Regions from separate parts of the Polaromonas sp. P1_H6 genome, predicted to be linked through region 1. Evidence: predicted binding sites of a transcription regulator. Region 1 holds the regulator's gene; the other holds the start of a gene.
What was found. The regulator sigma-54, encoded in region 1, starts transcription at its own class of promoters, with help from an activator protein. The targets are predictions, from matches to a motif close to TGGCANGNAANCTGCTTT.

Region 1 (7,157 bases):
GGCGCGAGTTCTATTACAACGACGCGGGCGTGCAGATTCAGACCCTGGCGGCCAGTACCCAGGCGCGCGCCAAGGGCCTCAAGCCCGACGACGCCGGCTGGCCCGAATCGGCCTACAACGGCGACTACATCGCCGACATCGCGGCCGACTTCCTGGCGAAAAAGACGGTCAGCTCGGACGACCGCGAATTCACCGCCTCGGGCGACGTGGAAGACATGGACTCGATACGCCAGTTCGCCGTGGCCTACCTGCGCCACGAGCAAGACCTGGACCTCAAGGCCTTCTCGGTGAAGTTCGACAACTATTACCTCGAGTCCAGCCTGTACAGCTCGGGCCGCGTCGACGCCACTGTGGCCAAACTCAAAGACGCCGGCAAGACCTATGAGCAGGACGGCGCGCTGTGGCTGAAGTCGACCGACTACGGCGACGACAAAGACCGCGTGATGAAAAAGAGCGACGGCAGCTATACCTACTTCGTGCCCGACGTGGCCTACCACCTGGCCAAATGGGAGCGCGGCTTCGGCAAGGCGATCAACATCCAGGGCATGGACCACCACGGCACCATCGCCCGCGTGCGCGCCGGGCTGCAGGCCGCCGGCGAGGGCATCCCCCAGGGCTACCCCGACTACGTGCTGCACACCATGGTGCGCGTGATGCGCAACGGCGAAGAGGTCAAAATCTCCAAGCGCGCCGGCAGCTACGTCACCCTGCGCGACCTGATCGAATGGACCAGCGCCGATGCCGTGCGTTTCTTTCTGCTCAGCCGCAAGCCCGACACCGAATACATCTTCGACATCGACCTGGCGCTCGCCAAGAACAACGAGAACCCGGTGTACTACGTGCAGTACGCGCACGCGCGCATCTGCTCCATCCTGACCACCTGGGCCGGCCAGGGCGGCGACGAAGCCAGCCTGAAGTCTGCTGACCTGTCGGCGCTGGACAGCCCGCAGGCCCAGGCGCTGATGCTGCTGCTGGCCAAATACCCCGAGATGCTGGCCAACGCCGCAGCCGGCCTGGCGCCGCACGACGTGGCGTTTTACCTGCGCGAGCTGGCCGCGAACTACCACAGCTATTACGATGCCGAACGCATCCTGGTCGATGACGAGGCCGTCAAGCGCGCCCGGCTGGCACTGGTCGCGGCGACCGCGCAGGTGTTGCACAATGGCCTCGCGGTGCTGGGCGTGAGCGCCCCGCGCAAGATGTAATGCAAGCATGCCGGTAGCACCCTAATTTTCAGGACAAGACAATGAACGTGGGCAAGGGAATGAACACTCAAAGAGGCGGAACCCTGCTGGGTTTGGTGATTGGCGCCTTGATCGGCCTGGGCGCCGCGCTGGCCGTGGCGGTCTACATCACCAAGGTGCCTGTGCCTTTCATGAACAAAAGCCAGGCACGCAGCCCCGACAGCGATGCCGCGGAAGCCAAGAAGAACAAGGACTGGAACCCGAACGCGCCGCTGGCCGGCAAGAACCAGCCCAAGCCGCCGGCGCCTGCCCAGGGTCCCGCCGAAACGCCCAGCGTCGCCGTTCCCGACCCGTCCGCCAGCCCCAAGGCCGCCGCCTCGGCGCCCGCCAGAACCGCCGCCAAGCCCGCCCCCGCGGCCGATCCACTGGGCGACCTGGCCAAGGCCAAGGTCGAAGGCCTGTCGTCCAGCCCGGGCGTGGACCCTTTCAGCTACTTCATCCAGGCCGGCGCCTTCCGCACGCCCGAAGATGCCGAACAGCAGCGCGCCAAGCTGATGCTGCTGGGCATGCAGGCCAAGGTTACCGAGCGCGAACAGGCCGGCCGCACCGTGTACCGTGTGCGCCTCGGGCCTTTCGACAAAAAGGAAGACGCCGACAAAGCCAAGGAGCGGCTGGACAACAATTCCATCGAAACGGCGCTGGTCCGCGTGCAGCGCTGACGATAAGCTGAACTTTTCACGAGGCGGGTGTACAAACCCCTGTGCCCCGCACCCTGAGGGCCGCCGTCCGGAGGGGCGGCTTACCCACCATTTCTGTCATACCAGGAGAAGAATCTGATGCAACGCCGTGAGTTTTCGTTTACAGCCGCCTCGGCTGCCGTCGCCACCCTGGGCGGCATCGCCCTGCCCACCGTGGCGCAAGCCCAGGCCAAGGCCTTCAAAGAAGGCGCCGATTACCTGGCGCTGGACAAGCCGGCGCCCACCGAAGTCCCCGCCGGCCAGGTGGAGGTGGTCGAGTTCTTCTGGTACAGCTGCCCGCATTGCAATGCCTTTGAGCCTCAGCTCGAAGCCTGGATGAAGCAGGCGCCCAAGGATGTGACCGTGCGGCGCGTGCCGGTGGCCTTCCGCCCCGATTTCGAACCCCAGCAGCGCCTTTTTTACGTGCTGGAGGCCATGGGCAAGGTCGAGGAACTCCACAAAAAGGTGTTTTACGCCATCCACGTGGAAAAACTCGCGCTCGCCAATGCCGACTCGATTACCGCCTGGGCCGAGAAGCAGGGCATCGACAAAGCCAAGTTCGTCGAGATGTACAACTCCTTCACGGTGACCACCAAGGCCCGCAAGGCCACGCAGCTGCAGGACATCTACAAGGTCGACGGCGTGCCGGCGCTGGGCATTGCCGGGCGGTATTACACCTCGGCCACCCTGGCCCAGAGCATGGGCCGCGCCCTGCAGGTCACCGACGCGCTGATCGCGCAGTCGCGCGGCAAAGGCAAATAAGACGCTCCGGGCCCATAGCGGACCGCCGCCCCAAAACCCGCCTCGTTCCAGGCGGGTTTTTTTATGCCCCTAATATTCCCCGTGCAAGCCATTCCCGCGGCTTGCATGGCTACAATGGCCGAACCCCAAAGCAGCAAGATTCGTGCCTTATGAAACACCCCCTTTATTCCCTCATCCTGCCGGCCGCTTTGGCGCTGGGGGCGGCGTTTCCGGCCTGGGCTGAAAAAGCCGACCGGGACAAGCCCATGAACGCGGAGGCCGACGCCCTGCGCTATGACGACCTCAAGCAGACCAGCGTGTTCACCGGCAACGTGGTGATCACCAAAGGCACGACCATCGTGCGCGGCGCGCGCGTCGACGTCATGCAGGACCCCGAAGGCTATCAGCAGGCGGTGTCCATCGCGGCGCCCGGCAAGCTGGCCTTCTACCGCAAAAAACGCGACGGCGTGGACGAATACATCGAAGGCGAAGGCGAGCGCATTGAATACGACAGCCGCGCCGACCTCGTCAAATTCATCAAGCGCGCCGTGGTGCGCCGCTACAACGGCGCCACCCTGGTGGACGAAACCACCGGCGCCGTGATCGTCTACGACAACAACACCGACGTCTTCACCGTGGACGGCGGCGCACAGAACCAGACCGCCGCCAACCCGAGCGGCCGGATACGCGCCATGCTGTCGCCGCGCGCCGCCGCGTCGGCGCCGGCCACCGCTCCCGCGGCCCCGCCCGCCGCCCTGCGCCCCAGCACCACGCTGGGCACTGAAAAGAACTAGAAAGAACCTTTCACAGATGGATGTGGTGACTGACACTTCGGCGGCCCCGGCCGCGACCCCCAGCCGCCTCGTTGCGCAAGGGCTGCAAAAATCCTACGGCAGCCGCAAGGTCGTTCAGGACGTCTCGGTGGCCGTGCAAAAAGGCGAGGTCGTGGGCCTGCTGGGCCCCAACGGCGCCGGCAAGACGACTTCGTTCTACATGATCGTGGGCCTGGTGCGCGCCGACGCGGGCGAGATCTCCATCGACGGCCAGTCGGTCGAGCACATGCCGATTCACCTGCGCGCGCGCCTGGGCCTGAGCTACCTGCCGCAGGAAGCCTCGATCTTTCGCAAGCTCACGGTGGAGGAAAACGTGCGCGCCGTGCTCGAACTGCAGCTGGGCGCGAACGGCAAGCCGCTGGGCCGCGCCGAGATCGAGTCGCGCCTTGACGGCCTGCTGCAGGACCTGCGGGTGGACCACCTGCGCAATTCGCCGGCCCCGGCGCTGTCGGGCGGCGAGCGCCGCCGCGTCGAGATCGCCCGCGCCCTGGCGACCCAGCCGCGCTTCATCCTGCTCGACGAGCCTTTTGCCGGCATTGACCCGATCGCCGTGATCGAGATCCAGCGCATCATCGGCTTCCTGAAGTCGCGCGGCATCGGCGTGCTGATCACCGACCACAACGTGCGCGAAACGCTGGGCATCTGCGACCACGCCTACATCATCAGCGACGGCCACGTGCTGGCCCAGGGCACGCCCTCCGAGATCGTGAACAACGCCGATGTGCGACGCGTGTACCTCGGTGAACACTTCAAGATGTAGGATGACACTCCCCCTGTTGTCGCTCACTTCGTGTAGCTCCCTCCCCCCCGAGGGGGCGGCGCCTGCGGCCTGGCAAAGCCAGTTCCGCGGCCCCTGCTCGCACTTTTTCTGCGCTTCGATCAAAGCTCCTTGACATGAAGCAGGGCCTCTCGCTCCGCGTCTCGCAGCACCTTGCGCTGACGCCCCAGCTGCAGCAGTCGATACGGCTGCTGCAGCTGTCGACGCTCGAGCTGAGCCAGGAGGTCGAGCAGATGCTCGACGAAAACCCGTTTCTCGAGGTGGCGGAAGAAACCGCCGTGCGCGAAGAGTTCGGCCTGGAGCACCTCAACACGCCGGTCAGCCAGGACAGCCGCGAGTTTGAATCCGCGGCGGATTCGACGGGCGGCGGCGCGGAGGATGCCGGGACTTCGGCCCCCGCCGATGCCGAGGTCAGCGCCGAACCCAAGCTCGAGGAAAGCTGGGAAGGCGACGGCACGGTGGAGACCACGCCCGACGACAGCGAATGGGGCAGCGATGCGCCGGCGCGCAAGAACAACAACGACGAGGGCGACACTGAGGCCTCCGACCTGACGGGCGCCCACGAGTCGCTGCAAGACCATTTGCACCGCCAGTCGTTGGGCCTGCGCCTGTCCGAAGAGGACCGCGCGGCCCTGCATTTCCTGATCGAGTCGCTCAATGACGACGGCTACCTCGAAGACAGCCTGGCCTCGCTCGCGGCGGGCCTGGCCGGGGATGACCTGGAACAGGCCGAGGACCTTGAGCAGCGTTTTGCCATGGCGCTCAAGCTGCTGCACCACATGGAGCCGGCCGGCGTGGGCGCGCGCAACCTGGCCGAATGCCTGGGCCTGCAGTTGCTGGACTGCAAGGACTGCGAAGAGACCCGCGCCGCTATCGCCATGTGCAAGCAGCCCATGGAGCTGCTGGCCAAACGCGACCTGAAGCGCCTGTCGCACCTGTGCGGATTCACCGAAGCCGCCGTCCGGGGCGCGATTGCCGTGATAGGCCGGCTCGACCCCAAACCCGGCCGCCGCTTCGTGAACGTGGAGCGCAACCTGATCGTGCCCGACGTCATCGTCGTGAAGTCGGGCCGGGGTTTCAAGGTCTCGCTCAACGGCGACGTGATGCCGCGCCTGCGCGTGCACGACATCTACGCCAACGCCCTCAAGCAGCACAAGGGCCAGGGCGGCCAGGCGCTACAGCAGCGTCTGCAGGAGGCGCGCTGGTTCATCAAGAACATCCAGCAGCGCTTCGACACCATCCTGCGCGTGAGCAGCGCCATCGTCGAGCGGCAGAAAAACTTCTTCACGCACGGCGAACTCGCCATGCGCCCGCTGGTGCTGCGCGAGATCGCCGACGAACTGGGCCTGCATGAGTCCACGATTTCGCGCGTGACCACCGCCAAGTACATGGGCACGCCCTTCGGCACTTTTGAGCTCAAATACTTCTTCGGCTCCGCGCTGGGCACCGAAACCGGCGGCAACGCTTCCAGCACCGCCGTGCGCGCGCTGATCAAGCAGTTCGTCTCCTCCGAGAGCCTGAAAAAGCCGCTCAGCGACAACCAGATTTCCGAAATGCTCAAGGAGCAGGGCATCGAATGCGCGCGCCGCACCGTGGCCAAGTACCGAGAGGCTTTGCGCATCGCGCCGGCTAATTTACGCAAATCACTGTAAATCCGATTCTCGGGCGCATGGCGGCGTTGCGCGGTGCTCGGAATCCTCATGCACCCAAGTGCATTCCGGTTCCTGCGCTCCGTGCGCCTTGCCCTGCATCCCGATAATCGAATTTCCAGCAGCCCTTTTGAAGAGTCCGACATGAACCAGCTCCAATTGTTTTTACCGTGCGCCGCCGGCGTCGAGGCCTTGCTGGCCACCGAGGTGCAGCGCGTCACCGGCATCCAGGGCAAGGCCTGGCGCGCCGGCGTGCAGTTGCAGGCTTCCTGGCGCGACGCGCTGCAGCTCAACCTGCACAGCCGCCTGGCCCAGCGCGTGCTGATCGAGTTGCAGCACAACCAGTACCGCAGTGAACAAGACCTTTACAACGCCGCCGCCAACGTGGCCTGGGAAATCTGGTTCACGCCCAAGCAGACCTTCAAGGTTGAGATCACCGCCCAGCACAGCCCGCTGCAGAGCCTGAACTTCGCGGCGCTGAAGATCAAGGACGCCATCGCCGACCGCTTCCGCGCCAAGTTCGACGACGTGCGGCCCAGCGTCGATACGCGCTGGCCCGACGTGCGCGTCTATGTGCACCTGACGACGGACACCGTCACGATTTACATCGACACCTCGGGTGAGCCCCTGTTCAAACGCGGCTGGCGCGAAGACAAGGGCGATGCGCCACTGAAAGAAACCCTGGCCGCCGCGATGATCGCCGCCAGCGGCTGGGACCAGCTGTGCAAGGACGGCGTTCCGCTCTACGACCCCTGCTGCGGCTCGGGCACCATCGCCATCGAGGCGGCGCAGATCGCCTGCAACATCGCGCCAGGCATCAACCGCCGTTTCGCCTTCCAGAAATACCTGCCCTTCCAGGGCCATGTGTGGGACGGCCTGCTGGACCAGGCCGAGGCCGCCATCACCGAACCCACGGCGCCGGTGTTCGGCAGCGATGTGTCCTTCCGCATGGTCGATTTCGCCGAACGCAATGCCGAGCGCGCCGGCGTGGCCAATGCGGTGGAATTCCGCGGCGGCGACGCGCTGCAGCGCATGCCACCCGCGCCCTCGGGCGTGATGCTGGTGAACCCGCCCTATGGCGAACGTATCGATGTAGCCGGCGTGGCCGGTATCACCGGTGTGCAGGGCCGCGACCAGCGCCGCCAGCAGAGCCGGGAAGTCCAGCACGACCACCGCAACCAGCCCATCGACGAGTTCGGCCAGCCGCTGAACCAGGACAGCGGTGACACGCGCGA
Region 2 (7,157 bases), on a different contig from region 1:
GCTTCGCCAGTGGGTGATGCGCGACACGGCCGGCGCCGAAATGCCGGCCGCCCAGGCCGAGTCGGTGCTGGTGAACGACCCGACCGCCATGCGCGTCGCGGCGCTGATGGGCCTGGGCGTGACCTTGCTCGCCGTGCCTGACGTGTTGCCGCAACTGGAACGCGGCGAACTCGTCAGGCTGCTGCCGCGCTGGTATGTGGATGCGGGCGCCATCTCGATTTATTACGCCACGCGAAGTCAGATGCCTGCCAAGACCCGTGTCTTTATCGATTTTGTGGCCGAGGCCTTCGAGCGCAATCAACTGGCCCGGCGTTTTGCCGGCAGCCTCGGTTAGGTTTGCCTCCCGCCGCCAGCAGACAGGGCGGACTTGAAACACAATCGCTGTCTTCACATCTCCCGCCAAGCGGAAGGCAGCTCTCCATGACCCAATCCCTCAAAGTCGCCGTGATGGGCGCAGGCGCCGTCGGTTGTTATTTCGGCGGCATGCTGGCGCGAGCCGGGCATGAGGTCGTGCTGATCGCGCGGCCGCAACATGTGGATGCCATCGCGCGCGACGGCCTGCGCATGGAAACCCGCATGTTTGACGAACACGTGCGCCTGGCCGCCAGCAGCGACCCGGCCGCCGTCAAGGGCGCCGACCTGGTGCTGTTCTGCGTCAAGTCTACCGACACCGAATCGGTCGGCGCGCTGATACGGCCGCATCTCGCGGCCGACACCCTGGTGCTGTGCCTGCAAAACGGCGTGGACAACGCCGACCGCCTGCGCGCCGTGCTGCCCGACGTCGCCGTGGCCGCCGCCGTGGTCTATGTCGCCACCGAAATGGCCGGCCCCGGCCACCTCAAGCACCACGGCCGCGGCGACCTGGTCATCGAGCCTTCGGCACTCAGCGACGCCGCCGCGCAAGCCCTGGCCGCCGCCGGCGTGCCCACCGAGATCTCCGCCAATGTGCGCGGCGCGCTGTGGGCCAAACTCATCCTCAACTGCGCCTACAACGCCGTCTCGGCCATTGCCCAGCTGCCTTACGGCAAGACAGTGCAGGGCGTGGGTGTCGTGGACGTGATGCGCGACGTGGTTGCCGAATGCCTGGCCGTGGCCAAGGCCGAAGGCGTGCAGGTGGCCGGCGACGTGCACACCGCCGTCGAAAAGCTGGCCGGCAGCATGCCGAACCAGTACGCCTCCACCGCGCAGGACCTGGCGCGCGGCAAACCCACCGAGATCGACTACCTCAACGGCCTGATCGTGAAGCGTGGTGACGCGCTGGGTGTGGCTGTGCCGGCGAACCGTGTGCTGTGGTCCATGGTGAAGTTGCTTGAAGGCAAGGCCGCAGCGGGCTGAGCGGCTCTTCCTTAACGGTTTTTTCCTTGTCGACACAGCTTGATGAATGACTCCTTCCCCCTCTGGGGGAAGGCAGGGATGGGGGCCTGCGGCGATCGATTGCCGGGCTGGCTTGGAACAGGTAAGCGGGAGAGCCCCTATCCCAGCCTTCCCCCAGAGGGGGAAGGAGGAAGAGGGAAGGGCGCAAGCGTCACAAACCGGCTGCGTCAATCGTCATAGAGGCAGGTGGTACTCAATTTCGAGCCACTCAGCCTGGAGGAACTCCCCCTCTACCCTGAACCAGAAAGTGCACACATGAAAATCGTCGTCATCGGAGGCTCAGGCCTCATCGGATCCAAACTCGTCAACATCCTTCGCCAGCGCGGCCACGAGGCAGTAGCAGCATCGCCGGCGTCGGGCGTCAACACCCTCACCGGCCAAGGGCTGGCCGAAGTCCTGGCGGGCGTCCAGGTGGTGGTCGACGTGGCCAACTCGCCCTCGTTTGAGGACAAGGCCGTGCTGGAATTTTTTGAAACTTCGGGCCGCAACCTGCTCGCGGCCGAAGCGGCCGCCGGTGTCACGCACCACATCGCTCTTTCGGTCGTCGGCACCGACAAGCTTGTGGAAAGCGGTTATTTCCGCGCCAAGATCGCCCAGGAAAAACTCATCCGGGCCGCCGGCATCCCGTACACCATCGTCCACTCGACCCAGTTCATGGAGTTCCTGGGCGGCATCGCGCAGTCGGGCACCGAGGGGCAGACCGTCCGGCTGTCGCCGGCCTTTGTGCAACCCATCAGTTCCGACGACGTGGCCGCCGCGATGGCCGACTACACGCTGGGCGCGCCGGTCAACGGCACGGTCGAGATCGCCGGGCCGGAAAAGGTGCGCTTGCCTGATCTTGTCCAGCGTTTCCTGACCGCAAGCAATGACCCGCGCAAGGTCGTCGCCGACCCGCAGGCACGCTACTTCGGCGCCGAGCTCAAGGACGACACCCTGGTGCCCGTTGGCAAGGCGCGCCTGGGCACGATCCGGTTTGAGGAATGGTTCAGCAAATCGCAGGCGCGCGTTTAAGCGAGGCTGCAAGAGGTGGGGCGCTGGTCACAAACCAACGCCCTGAATCGTCTTAAGGGGAGGTGCCTCAATTCCGAGCCGCATCAAGCAACCCCGTGAAAGCTCCCATCATGAAAAAAATCTGCCTCTCCCTGTTTCTCGCAAGCGGCGCCTGGCTCGCCCAGCCGGCCCTGGCCGCCGGCCCCGAAGGCGTGCGCGTCACGCCGGTGATGGCGCAAGACCTAGCCGATTTGCCGGGTAAAGAGGGGCTGATGATCACCGTCGACTACGCCCCGGGCGCGGCCGACCCGGTGCATCGCCATCTTGCGCATGCCTTTGTCTATGTGCTCGAGGGCTCCATCGTCATGCAGGTCAAGGGCGGCAAGGAAGTCACGTTGACGGCCGGCCAGAGCTTTTATGAAGGCCCCAAGGACATCCACACCGTGGGCCGCAACGCCAGTACCACCCAGCCCGCGAAATTCCTGGTGCTGCTGCTCAAGAAGAAAAAGGCCGAGGTGCTGGAACTGGTCAAGTAGCCATCGGCGCCAGCCGGCCCGCAGGCACCAAAATGTCAAGCCCGCCGCGGCCCGGTGCACGCATTTGGGGCAATGCGCGCCTGCTGCCGTCGCAAGGCGGGGCAGAAAAGCCGGTTTCCACCCGTCTTCCCCACGGCACGGTAGTTGCTTTTACCTACCCGTCCGGCTAATGACGGCTGGGCATGGCGTGGCCCGCGGGCCGCTGCCCGGCGGATTCAATGGATAACGGCGTCCACTTCCAGCCTCCCATTTTTTGGGGGCGCCTGGGGGTGGATTTTTTTTGGCCTTTTGAGGCCCACAACTACAGACGAGAGGATCGTATGGCGTATTTAGTGCCTTCGGAATTTGTGACCAAGATGGTGGACGCGGGGGAGTCCAAGATCTTCATGTCCACCCGCGACACCGTGATCCGGGCCTACATGGCCGGCGCCATCCTGGCCTTGGCGGCCTGGTTCGCCGTCACCATCAATGTGCAGACCGGCCAGCCCCTGCTCGGCGCCGTGCTGTTCCCGGTCGGTTTTGTCATGCTTTACCTGTTCGGCTTCGACCTGCTGACCGGGGTGTTCGTGCTGTGCCCGCTGGCGCTGATCGACAAGCGCCCCGGCGTCACCCTCAAGGGCGTTCTGCGCAACTGGGGCCTCGTCTTCACCGGCAACTTCCTGGGGGCCTTTACGGTGGCGGTGATGATGGCCATCTACGTCACCAACGGTTTTTCCACCGAGCCCAGCGCGGTGGGCAAGGCCATAGGCGTGGTAGGTGAAAACCGCACCCTCGGCTACCAGAAGTACGGTGCGAACGGCATGCTCACCTTGTTCGTGCGCGGCATGCTGTGCAACTGGATGGTGTCGGCCGGCGTGGTCGGTGCGATGATCTCCACCCAGGTCAGCGGCAAGGTGATCGCGATGTGGATGCCCATCATGCTGTTTTTCTACATGGTGTTCGAGCACTCGATCGTGAACATGTTCCTGTTCCCCTCGGGCTTGCTGCTGGGCGCGCACTTCACCATCATGGACTACCTGATCTGGAACGAAATCCCGACGGTGCTGGGCAACCTGGTGGGCGGCCTGGCCTTTACCGGCTTGACGCTGTACGCCACGCACATTAAAACCGGACCCGTGCGTTCCATCAAATAATCCGCCTTTAAAACAAAGCAACCTCAAAAATCCCCCGCGCATGCAAACATGCGCGGGGGATTTGCGCCACCCCACATGTCCACTGAACTGAAGATATCGGCAGGCCAGTATTCGGACAAGGGCCGCAAGGAGACCAACCAGGATTTCCACGGCATCTACGTGCCGGTGGAGCCACAGCTGAGCGCCAAGGGCATCGCCATCGCGCTGGCCGACGGCATCAGCAGCAGCGCCGTCAGCGACGTGGCCAGCCAGTACGCCGTCACCGGTTTCCTGGAAGACTATTTCTGCACCTCGGAAGCCTGGTCGGTCAAGACCTCGGCCGAGCGGATCTTGAGCGCCACCAACTCCTGGCTGCATGCGCAGACACAGAGAAGCCAGTACCGCTACGACAGCGACAAAGGGTATGTGTGCACCCTGAGCGCCATGGTCATCAAGTCGACCACGGCGCATATCTTCCATGTCGGCGATTCACGCATTTACCGGCTGCGCGGCAAGGTGCTGGAGCAGCTGACGAATGACCACCGCGTGTGGATTGCCCAGGGCCAGAGCTACCTGGGCCGCGCGCTGGGCTTCAAGCCCCAGCTTGAAATTGACTACCAGACCCAGCCGGTGGAGCAGGGCGACATCTTCTTGCTGGCCACCGACGGCGTGTATGAACACATCACCGAGCACGACATGACCGCCATCATCCGCGGCGGCGCCGATGCGCCCGAAGGCCTTGAGCTTGCCGCCAGGGCCATTGTCGACAAAGCCTTCCAGCGCGGCAGCGAAGACAACCTCACGGTCCAGCTCGTGCGCGTCGATGCGCTGCCCCGCCGCGAGGCCGGCGAGATGCTGCAGCAGCTCTCAGGCCTGCCGCTTCCGCCCATCCTCGAGGCCAGGACGGTGTTTGACGGCTACACCATCGTCCGTGAAGTGCGGGGCAGCAGCCGCAGCCACATCTACCTGGCCACCGACAACGACACCGGCGCGCTGGTCATCCTCAAGACGCCGTCCATAGACCTGGGCGGCGATCCGGCTTACCTTGAGCGCTTCTTGACGGAAGAGTGGATTGCCCGGCGTATCAACAGCGCGCATGTGCTCAAGCCTTATGTGCCGACCCGCAAGCGCCACTATGTGTATGTGGCCACCGAATACATCGATGGGCAGACGCTGAGCCAGTGGATGATAGACAACCCCCGGCCCAGCCTGGAGGTGGTGCGCGGTCTGGTCGAGCAGATCGCCAAGGGCCTGCGTGCCTTCCACCGGCACGAGATGCTGCACCAGGACCTGCGGCCCGAGAACATCATGATCGACGGTACGGGCACCGCGAAAATCATCGACTTCGGCGCCACCCGCGTGGCCGGCCTTGTGGAGGCGGACACACCCGGCGGCCACGAGGACATCCTGGGCACGGCCCAGTATTCAGCGCCCGAGTATTTCCTGGGCGAGGGCGGCACCCCGCGCTCCGACCTCTTCTCGCTCGGCGTTATCACCTACCAGATGCTGACCGGCAAGCTGCCCTATGGCGCCGAGGTGGCCAGGTGCCGCACGCGTGCCGCGCAGGACAAGCTGCGTTATGACTCGGTGCTCTACGAGGATCGCGAGATCCCGGCCTGGATAGACGAGGTGCTGCGCAAGGCCGTGCACCCCAACCCCGCGAAACGCTACGGCGAGTTGTCGGAGTTTGTCCACGACCTGCGCCATCCCGGGCAGGCTTTCCTGCACAAGACCCGCCAGCCCTTGCTGGAGCGAAACCCGGTGGCCTTCTGGCGCGGTGTGTCCCTGATCCTGGCGGTGGTGGTTGTGGTGCTGGTGGCGCTGAAGTCTACGGCCGGCTAGGCCTTGGTCTTAGCGGATGCCGCCATAGTCCGCCAGCAGCCCGGGCAGCGCCCGGTCGGCGATCTGCAGCTGCTCGGGGCTGAACTGGGCCAGCAAGACCTGCGCGGTGGCGTCCAGCGTGGCCAGCATGTTGGAGCGCCTTTGCGCGTCGGCCAGCAGGTACTGGAAGGCGTCTTTCGCGTTCTGTTCGTCCACGATGCGCATGCCGGCTGGGCCGCTGGTCGCCATGTCCAGGAAACGCCCCCGGAAATTCTCCCAGGCCGGGCCTTGCTCTTTTGTAATCTGCAGCGCCACCCGCAGGTCAAACAGCCTGCGGCTCACCTGCTCCCAGCGTGACTGGACGCGCGGCGCCTGCGGGCCTTCCGCCTGGGCCTCGCCGGGGCGAGGGGCGCGCGCCCCTCCGGTGTTGTACTGGGCATGGCTGGTGCAAGCCAGGCCCGCCAGCAGCAGGGCCGCGGCCCCCGCTCGCCAGTGTGCCGATGAAATATGCATGTCCTCTTCCTGTGGTTGACGCGCAGCCTTGCGCGCCCCGCCTATTTTCAAGACGCTTGCGCGTCCGGCAGGTAGTGCTTCGGTAAAGGCAGAGTAAACCACAGCCGGGCGGCCGCTTCCGGCTCGCGGGCCGGCGCATTCCGGGGAAGGGAGAGAGGGTGGGGCGAAGGCGCGAAAGCCTTGCCCCGTTCAGCGGCCGCTCAGCTGTCGGCCCGTATACCGCGCAGCATGATGATGCCGCCCAGGTTGCGAGTGTCGGCGCGCATGCGCGTGCGCAGGCCTTCGGCCGTGGAGGGCGCCGGCTGCCAGCCCACCGTGATCAGCCGCTGGCGCGTCTCGCCGGTCTTGAGCACGTCGATCAGCGCCGCGCCCAGCTTGTCGCGTACCGCGGCCGGCAACGAGGCCGGGCCGGCCAGCGCGGTGAAGAGTTCCATGTCGGCGCCCATGATGCCGACCTCGCGCAGGGTCGGCAGCTCCGGCACCAGCATGCTGCGCGTCTCCGAGGTCACGCCTATCACCTTCATCTTGCCGGCCTTCACCTGCTGCATCGCCAGGCCAGGCGGCAGCAGCGCCGCCTGCAGCTGGCCGCCCAGCATGGCCGTGATGATCTGCGGGTTGCCGGGATAGGGCACATGCATCACGCCCAGGCCGCCGCTGCGGCTCTTGATCAGCTCCATGCCCAGGTGGCCCGGCGTGCCCGCGCCCGGCGAGCCGTAGTTGGCCTTGTCGCCCTGGTTGCGCAGCCAGGTCAGCCATTCCTGCGGCGTGCTGCCCTGCGCGAAATTGCTCACCACCATCACCATGGGCGTCG

Region 2: AC1D1F_RS08550 (formate/nitrite transporter family protein) is a predicted target of sigma-54. The motif match lies at 3,034-3,051, and genes of this name have one in related genera.

What each region holds. Positions count from the first base shown of each region.
Region 1 covers NZ_JBFUCN010000022.1:67,786-74,942, reverse strand. The annotation lists gene argS (arginine--tRNA ligase) at 1-1,205, shown strand, start outside; gene AC1D1F_RS18555 (SPOR domain-containing protein) at 1,265-1,903, shown strand; gene AC1D1F_RS18550 (thiol:disulfide interchange protein DsbA/DsbL) at 2,021-2,683, shown strand; gene lptA (lipopolysaccharide transport periplasmic protein LptA) at 2,833-3,456, shown strand; gene lptB (LPS export ABC transporter ATP-binding protein) at 3,473-4,255, shown strand; gene AC1D1F_RS18535 (RNA polymerase factor sigma-54) at 4,390-5,925, shown strand; gene AC1D1F_RS18530 (THUMP domain-containing class I SAM-dependent RNA methyltransferase) at 6,067-7,157, shown strand, end outside.
Region 2 covers NZ_JBFUCN010000007.1:14,607-21,763, forward strand. The annotation lists gene AC1D1F_RS08530 (LysR family transcriptional regulator) at 1-334, shown strand, start outside; gene AC1D1F_RS08535 (ketopantoate reductase family protein) at 421-1,335, shown strand; gene AC1D1F_RS08540 (SDR family oxidoreductase) at 1,630-2,385, shown strand; gene AC1D1F_RS08545 (cupin domain-containing protein) at 2,496-2,900, shown strand; gene AC1D1F_RS08550 (formate/nitrite transporter family protein) at 3,221-4,033, shown strand; gene AC1D1F_RS08555 (bifunctional protein-serine/threonine kinase/phosphatase) at 4,109-5,854, shown strand; gene AC1D1F_RS08560 (hypothetical protein) at 5,864-6,346, opposite strand; gene AC1D1F_RS08565 (Bug family tripartite tricarboxylate transporter substrate binding protein) at 6,547-7,157, opposite strand, start outside.